Spiractinospora alimapuensis: one gene and its partner. The protein of the gene in region 2 binds, or shares a complex with, the protein of the main gene of each other region. Links are inferred from orthologs where the notes say so. Each region holds a gene or a part of one and is shown on either strand. Other genes may lie near its edges.

Region 1 (3,780 bases), 2.2 Mb from region 2 along the record:
GTTCGTCGCCACGGGCGCGCTGCTCGGCGGGTACGACTTCCTGCGCTACCGCACCAACTCCGACGCCGGTGCGGGCCAGCTCGAGGAGGTGCGTCTGGTCTCCTCCGCCGAGGGCGCCGCTGACGCCGCCGAGCGTGGCCGGGTTCTCGCGGAGTCGGTGTCCCTCGCGCGTGACCTGGTGAACACCGCCCCCGTCGACCTCACGCCCGAGGACCTGGCTTTGGCCGCGAACGAGGTGGCGCGGGAGCACGGTCTGGGCATCGAGATCCTGGACGAACAGCGCCTGATCGAGGGTGGCTACGGCGGCATCACCGCGGTCGGGATGGGGTCGTCGAACCCGCCCCGGCTGGTGCGGTTGAGCTACGAGCACCCGGAGGCCAGCCGCACCGTGGCGCTGGTCGGCAAGGGGATCACCTTCGACAGTGGTGGTCTGTCCCTCAAGCCCAGTACGGCCATGGAGTGGATGAAGAGTGACATGGGCGGTGCCGCGGCGGTGCTGGCCACGCTGCGCGCCACGGCGCTGCTGCGTCCCGCCGTCAACGTCGTGGGCTACCTGGCCATCGCCGAGAACATGCCCAGCGGGACGGCGCAGCGGCCGTCCGACGTCCTGCGCGTCTACGGTGGCACCACGGTGGAGGTGCTCAACACCGACGCCGAGGGGCGTCTCGTCATGGCCGACGCGCTGGTGCGGGCCCAGGAGGACTCCCCGGACATCGTCGTGGATGTGGCCACTCTCACCGGCGCCCAGCTCGTGGCGTTGGGCACGCGCGTGTTCGGTGTCATGTCCAACGACGCCGAGCTTCGTGGCAGTGTGGTGTCCGCGGCCGACACCGCCGGTGAGGACGCGTGGCCCATGCCGCTGCCGGCCGAACTGCGCAAGGGTCTGGACTCGTCCGTCGCCGACATCGCCAACGTTCCCGGGGAACGGTGGGGCGGGATGTTGGTCGCGGGGCTGTTTTTGCAAGAATTCGTGGCGGACGGAGTTCCGTGGGCGCACCTGGACATCGCGGGACCCGCGTTCAATCAGGGTTCCCCGCACGGGTACACCCCCAAGGGGGGAACGGGTGCGGCAACCCGCACCCTGGTGGGCCTCATCGAGGCCCAGGCCGCTCAACAGAACTGATCGGCCACTGACGACACATGGCGTGGGGGCTGTTGGCCAGCCCCCACGTCGGAACCACAAGCCAAGAGGAGTGTCCTTCCCGTGAGCGACAGCGGCGGAACCTTCGACCTCGTCATACTGGGCGGCGGCAGCGGCGGCTACGCCGCGGCGCTCCGCGCGGCCGAACTGGGCATGAGCGTGGCCTTGATCGAGAAGGACAAGGTCGGCGGAACCTGCCTGCACTACGGCTGTATCCCGACCAAGGCGCTGCTGCACGCCGCCGAGGTCGCCGACTCCTCGCGCGAGAGCGAGACCTTCGGGGTCAAGAGCACCTTCGAGGGCATCGACATGGCCGGCGTCAACGCCTATCGCGAGAAGATCATCGCGGGCCCGTACAAGGGGCTCTCCGGGCTGATCAAGTCCCGCGGGATCACCACCGTGGAGGGCCACGGGACGCTCACGGCCCCCAACCAGGTCACCGTCGACGGCACTGTCTACGAGGGCCGCAACATCCTGCTGGCCACCGGGTCCAAGACCAAGACCATCGGTCTGGACATCGACGGGACCCGGCTGATCGACAGCGAGCAGGCGCTGCGGCTGGACTACGTGCCCAAGTCCGCCATCGTGCTGGGCGGCGGCGTGATCGGGGTCGAGTTCGCCAGCGTGTGGCGCTCCTTCGGCGCCGAGGTCACCATCGTCGAGGCACTGCCCCACCTGTTGCCCTCGGAGGACGAGGACAGCTCCAAGCTGTTGGAGCGGGCCTTCCGCAAGCGGGGCATCAAGTTCGAGCTGGGCACTCCCTTCGAGAGCCACAAGATCACCGACTCCGGGGTCTCCGTCACGCTCCAGGGCGGCAAGACGTTGGAGGCCGACGTCATGCTGGTGGCGGTGGGACGCGGACCGGTGTCGGAGGGGCTCGGCTACGAGGAGCAGGGCATCAGCCTGGATCGTGGCTTCGTCCTGGTGGACGAGAACCTGCACACGGGCGTGGGCAACATCTACGCCGTCGGTGACCTGACCCCCGGCCCGCAGCTCGCGCACGTGGGCTTCGGCGAGGGGATCTTCGTCGCCGAGCAGATCGCCGGTCTCAACCCCGTGCCGATCGACTACGACGGTGTCCCGCGCGTCACCTACAGCGACCCCGAGGTCGCCTCGGTCGGACTCACGTCCAAGGTCGCCCAGGAGCGCGGGTACGAGACCGAGGAATACACGTTCAACCTCGCGGGTCTGGGCAAGGCACGCATCCTCAACACTCAGGGTGCGCTCAAGATGATCTCCGCGAAGGACGGGCCGATTCTCGGTGTCCACGTCGTCGGCAGCCGCGTCGGCGACCTCATCACGGAGGGGCAGCTCCTGTACAACTGGGAGGCCCTGCCCTCCGAGGTGGCGCAGCTCATCCACCCGCATCCCTCGATGTCGGAGGCGATGGGTGAGGCGGCTCTGGCGCTCACCGGGAAGCCCCTCCACACCCACGACTGATGGTTGACGGGGTGGCGCCCTCCTAGCGCCACCCCGTCGTTCCGCACAACCAGGTACAGCAGACCAGCGAGGAAGTCATGTCCACTCCCGTCACACTGCCCCCCCTCGGAGAGAGCATCACCGAGGGAACCGTCACCCAGTGGCTCAAGAAGGAGGGTGACACTGTCGACGTGGACGAGCCGCTGCTGGAGGTCTCCACCGACAAGGTCGACACCGAGATCCCCTCCCCCGCCGCCGGCGTTCTCTCCCGGATCATCGTGGCCGAGGACGAGACCGTCGAGGTGGGCGCCGAGATCGCGGTGATCAGCGCGTCCGGCGAGGCCGGCGCTGCCGCCGCCCCCGAGCAGACCACGCCCCCGGCCCCCGAACCGACCCCCGAGCCCACGCCGGAACCCACGCCGGAGCCGGTCGCGCAGGCCGAGCCGACGCCCGCTCCCGCGACGCCCCCGGCTCCGCAGGCCCAGACCGCCCCGCCTGCTCCGCCGGCCCCGGTCGCCGAGCAGCCGGAGCGGCTGGGCACGCCGCCGCGGCCGACGCGTGACGAGGTCACGCCCTCCGTCGACGTGGGGACGATGGACGCCGGCGCCGTTCGCCGGTCGGACGCGGCCAGCGAGTCCTACCTGACGCCCCTGGTGCGCAAGCTGGCGGCCGAGCGGAGTGTGGACCTGAGCACGGTGACGGGAACCGGTGTTGGCGGCCGGATCCGTAAGCAGGACGTCCTCGCCGCCGCGGAGCGTCAGGCGTCCGCGCCGGCCGCCGCCCCCACCCGGATCGTCACACCGGACACGACGCTGCGGGGCCGCACGGAGAAGATGTCGAGCCTGCGCCAGTCGATCTCCCAGCGGATGGTGGAGTCACAGCGCACCTCGGCCCAGGCGAACCAGGTCATCGAGGTCGACGTGACCCGCGTCGCGCGGCTGCGGGAACTGGCCAGCGCGGAGTTCCAGGCCCGTGCCGGGGTCGCGCTGACCTACTTCCCGTTCTTCACCCTCGCCACGGTGGAGGCCCTCAAGGGCCACCCGAAGCTGAACGCCGTGATCGACAGCGCGGCCCAGCAGGTGACCTACCACGCCGAAGAGAACCTGGCCATCGCGATCGACACCGAGCAGGGGCTGCTCGCGCCGGTCATCCAGGAGGCGGGGAACCTCAACCTCGCCGGTCTCGCGCGGGCCATCCAGGACCTCGCGTCACGGACGCGC
Region 2 (3,682 bases):
GTCAAGGAGACGGAGATCGTCCCGGCCGTCAACCAGATCGAGCTGCACCCCTATCTCACCCAGGAGCGGATGCGGGCGGCCGACGCCAACCACGGTGTGGCCACCGAGGCGTGGAGCCCCCTGGGCCAGGGGAAGGGCCTGCTGGACGACCCGACGCTCGCGACCCTGGCCCGTAAGCACGGCCGCTCGCCCGCACAGGTCGTGCTGCGGTGGCACATCCAGCTCGGCAACATCGTCATCCCCAAGTCCGTGACCCCGGAACGCATCCGGGAGAACCTCAACGTCTTCGGCTTCGAGCTCGACGACGAGGACATGGCGACCATCAACGGCCTCAACCGCGACGAACGCGTTGGGCCGGACCCGGAGACGTTCAACAAGTAGCCGGCGTCCGTAACGCGCGTGTGGGGTGGAGCGTCGCGACGCTCCACCCCACCGTGTCGGGGACCGGACGCCCGTTCGACGCGGGGCCGCCGTGGCGCGGCGTCCGTCGGGGTGACGGGCGCGGTGTGCGAGATTCGGCCGGAGGGTAGCGTGCCGGCGCTCTACGCGGTGGTGCGATCGAGAGCACGCGCTTCGGGCGACGCCTCCTGGGACGCCGAGCGTGGGGAAGAACCACTGGGCGTGGCCAGTCCGGGGCCGCGAGACCTCGGTAGCGGTGTGCGGAGCCCGCCCCGCACGTGTGGCCCGCTGTTCAAGGCATCCCCGCTCCGGGGCTGAGCGCGGCGAGGGCAGTCGACAGTGAGCCGAGTCGGTGGACCCAGGCGTCGGAGAGGGGTGGCGCGGACGGGTCGCACCGTGCGAGAGGTCCTCCTGGGCGGAATACTCGTCCGGCTAGGACAGTCGGGGAGGGCGGTTCGTCGTTGGCGGGGAGCCACGTTCCATTTGGGCGTTGGCAGGGTCCCATGAGGCGACGGGGAGCCCGAGGGCCGTCCCCCGGGACGTCCTGATCAGGGCGGACGGCGCGTGGGCACCGATGGAGGTGGGGGCAGGGGCCGGTTCTCGTGACCCCCACCCCCGGTGCCCGGGGTCAGGACCAGGCGAGGGCGGTCAGGGGGTCCTCCAGCATTTCCCCGATGTCCCGGAGGGCCTTGGAGCCCACCTCGCCGTCGATGATCCGGTGGTCGAAGCTCAGCGCGAGGGTGGTCACCTTGCGGATCGCGAGTTCGTCGCGGTGGACCCACGGCATGTCCCGGATTTGGCCGATCGCGAGGATCGCGGCCTCCCCGGGGTTGAGGATCGGGGTTCCGGCGTCGACGCCGAAGACCCCGACGTTGGTGATGGTGATGGTGCTCCCGCTGAGCTGGGCGGGAGTCGCGGTCCCCGCGCGGGCCGTCTCGGTACTCTCCTGGAGTGCCTTGGCGAGGTCGGGCAGGGCCATCGCGTGGGCGTCGTGGATGGTGGGGATGAGCAGGCCGCGCGGCGTGGCGGCGGCGATGCCCAGGTTCACGTAGCGCTTGAGTACGATCTCCCCGGCGTCCCCGTCCCACGAGGAGTTGAGCTCCGGATAGCGGCGGGCCGCCACCATCAGGGCCTTGGCCACCAGAAGGAGCGGCGACACCTTGATGTCGTCGAACTCGGGCCGTTTACGCAGGCGCTTCGCGGCCCGGACCGTCTCGGTGGCGTCGATCTGCAGGAACTCGGTGACGTGTGGAGCGGTGAACGCGCTGGACACCATGGCGGCCGCCGTGTGCTTGCGGACACCACGAACCGGGACGCGTTCCTCGCCGTCCCGCGCCGAGGTCGCGGCGACGGGTGCCTCCGCCGCCCTGCGGACGTCGTCCCTGGTGACCACACCGTCGGGACCAGTGGGGTCCACGGAGCCCAGGTCGACACCGAGGTCCTTGGCGAGCTTGCGCACCGGTGGCTTCGCGAGCGCACGGATCGTCCGCGCCGGTGCGGGCGGTGCGGGCGGTGCGGGCGGTGCGGGCGGTGCGGGCGGTGCGGGCGGTGCGGGCGCGCGGGTCGGAGCGGTCGGGGGCGCCTCCGTCCGACCGTTCTGGGTGCCGGAAGGTGCCGCGGTGGCGTCGGGACGGGAGCGACGTCGACGCCGGCTCGGCGCCTCCTTCACGCCGTATCCCACCAGGACCGGCTCGGCCTTGGCTCCCTCTCCCCCGTCACCCCCGGTCGCGGACCCCGCCGCTCCGGCGTCCGCGCCGGACTCGGTCCCCGCGGCGTCACCGCCGGCGATGGTGATGATCGGCGTGCCCACCGGGACCGTCGTCCCCTCGGCGACGAGGAGCTCCGACACCGTTCCCGCGTAGGGACTCGGGAGCTCCACCACGGCCTTGGCGGTCTCGACCTCGAGCAGGGTCTGGTTGATGGTGACCTCGTCGCCGGGCTGAACCGCCCAGCGCACGATCTCCGCCTCCGTCAGGCCCTCGCCCGCGTCGGGCAGCCTGTACTGCTGAATGCCTTGTGCCATCAGAGGTCTCCACTCAGAACGCGAAGGCGCGGTCGACTCCGTCGAGTACGCGGTCCAGGTCCGGCCGGTAGTGATCCTCCAGGCGGTTCGGGGGGTAGGGAGTGTCGAAACCGGTGACCCGGATGACCGGGGACTCCAGGTGATAGAAGCACTGCTCGGTGACGCGGGCCGCGATCTCCGCCCCCAGACCGTGGGACATCGGCGCCTCGTGCACGACGATCAGGCGGCCGGTGCGGCGGACCGACGCGTAGACCGTCTCGTAGTCGATCGGCGCCAGGGAGCGGAGATCGACGACCTCCAGAGAGCGCTCATCGTCGGCGGCCGCCGCGCGAAGGCACGTCTTCACCATCGCCCCGTAGGCCACCACCGTGGCGTCGGTGCCCTCGCGGACGACGCGGGCGCTGCCCATGGGCGCCGCCGACGACAGCGCGGCCTCGGTGTCCACGTCGGCCTTGTCCCAGTACTGCTGCTTCGGCTCGAAGAACGCCACCGGGTCGTCACTGGCCACGGCCTGCTGAATCATCCAGTAGGCGTCCTCCGGCGTGGAGCAGCTCACCACACGCAGTCCGGCGGTGTGCGCGAAGTAGGTCTCCGGGGACTCACTGTGGTGCTCGACAGCGCCGATTCCGCCTCCGAACGGGATCCGGATGACGACCGGGAGCTTTAGTGCCCCGTTGGAACGCATACGCATCTTGGCGAGCTGGGTGAACGTCTGGTTCGCGGAGGGGAAGAAGAACCCGTCGAACTGGATCTCGCACACCGGGCGATACCCGCGCAGCGCCAACCCGATCGCGGTGCCGATGATCCCGGACTCCGCGAGGGGGGTGTCGATGACCCGGTCGGGGCCGAAGTCCTTGTACAGCCCGTCGGTGACGCGGAACACGCCGCCGAGCTTGCCCACGTCCTCTCCCATGAGGAGAACCTTCGGGTCGTCGTCCATCGAGCGCCGCAGCCCCGCGTTGATGGCCTTGCCGAGGTTGAGGGTGGTGGTCATGAGTGGGACGCCTCCTCGCCGTCGAAGGACGCCAGATACTCGACGAACTCGTCCCGCTGACGTTCCAGCACGGGGTGTGGCTCGGCGTAGACGTCGCGGAACATGTCGGATGGCTGCGGGTCGGGCAGGGTGCGGCACTCGGTCCGGACCCGTTCGCCCAGGGCCTCGGCCTCCGTCTCCACCGCGTCGAAGAAGGACTCGTCGGCGCCACCAGTGCGGGTCAGATACTTCCGCAGCCGGGAGATGGGGTCTCGGCCCTTCCACTC

The links.
Region 1: the proteins of J4H86_RS15800 (region 2) and lpdA are in contact, whole or in part, in a crystal structure (PDB 1EBD), measured with the Geobacillus stearothermophilus proteins. The link is inferred for Spiractinospora alimapuensis from one-to-one orthologs. Residues at the interface, in WP_033016211.1 of Geobacillus stearothermophilus: Ile130, Ala131, Met132, Pro133, Arg136, Arg140, Glu141, Asn155, Arg157; in WP_049624544.1 of Geobacillus stearothermophilus: Pro340, Ser341, Asp344, Tyr345, Arg403, Asp406, Val408, Glu431, Ala432, Gly433, Asp438.

What each region holds. Positions count from the first base shown.
Region 1 is NZ_CP072467.1:1,221,395-1,225,174, forward strand. The notes cover bases 462-3,392. They hold lpdA (dihydrolipoyl dehydrogenase), read left to right. Parts: upstream 462-1,204; coding sequence 1,205-2,581; downstream 2,582-3,392. Other genes in these bases: J4H86_RS05650 (leucyl aminopeptidase), read left to right, coding at 462-1,123; J4H86_RS05660 (2-oxo acid dehydrogenase subunit E2), read left to right, coding at 2,659-3,392. Also shown: more of J4H86_RS05650, read left to right, coding at 1-461; more of J4H86_RS05660, read left to right, coding at 3,393-3,780. UniProt on the Escherichia coli protein: Lipoamide dehydrogenase is a component of the glycine cleavage system as well as of the alpha-ketoacid dehydrogenase complexes.
Region 2 is NZ_CP072467.1:3,407,266-3,410,947, reverse strand. What follows is about bases 226-3,058. They hold J4H86_RS15800 (dihydrolipoamide acetyltransferase family protein), read right to left. Parts: upstream 2,423-3,058; coding sequence 1,028-2,422; downstream 226-1,027. Other genes in these bases: J4H86_RS15795 (alpha-ketoacid dehydrogenase subunit beta), read right to left, coding at 2,436-3,058; J4H86_RS15805 (aldo/keto reductase), read left to right, coding at 226-381. Also shown: more of J4H86_RS15805, read left to right, coding at 1-225; more of J4H86_RS15795, read right to left, coding at 3,059-3,416; pdhA (pyruvate dehydrogenase (acetyl-transferring) E1 component subunit alpha), read right to left, coding at 3,413-3,682.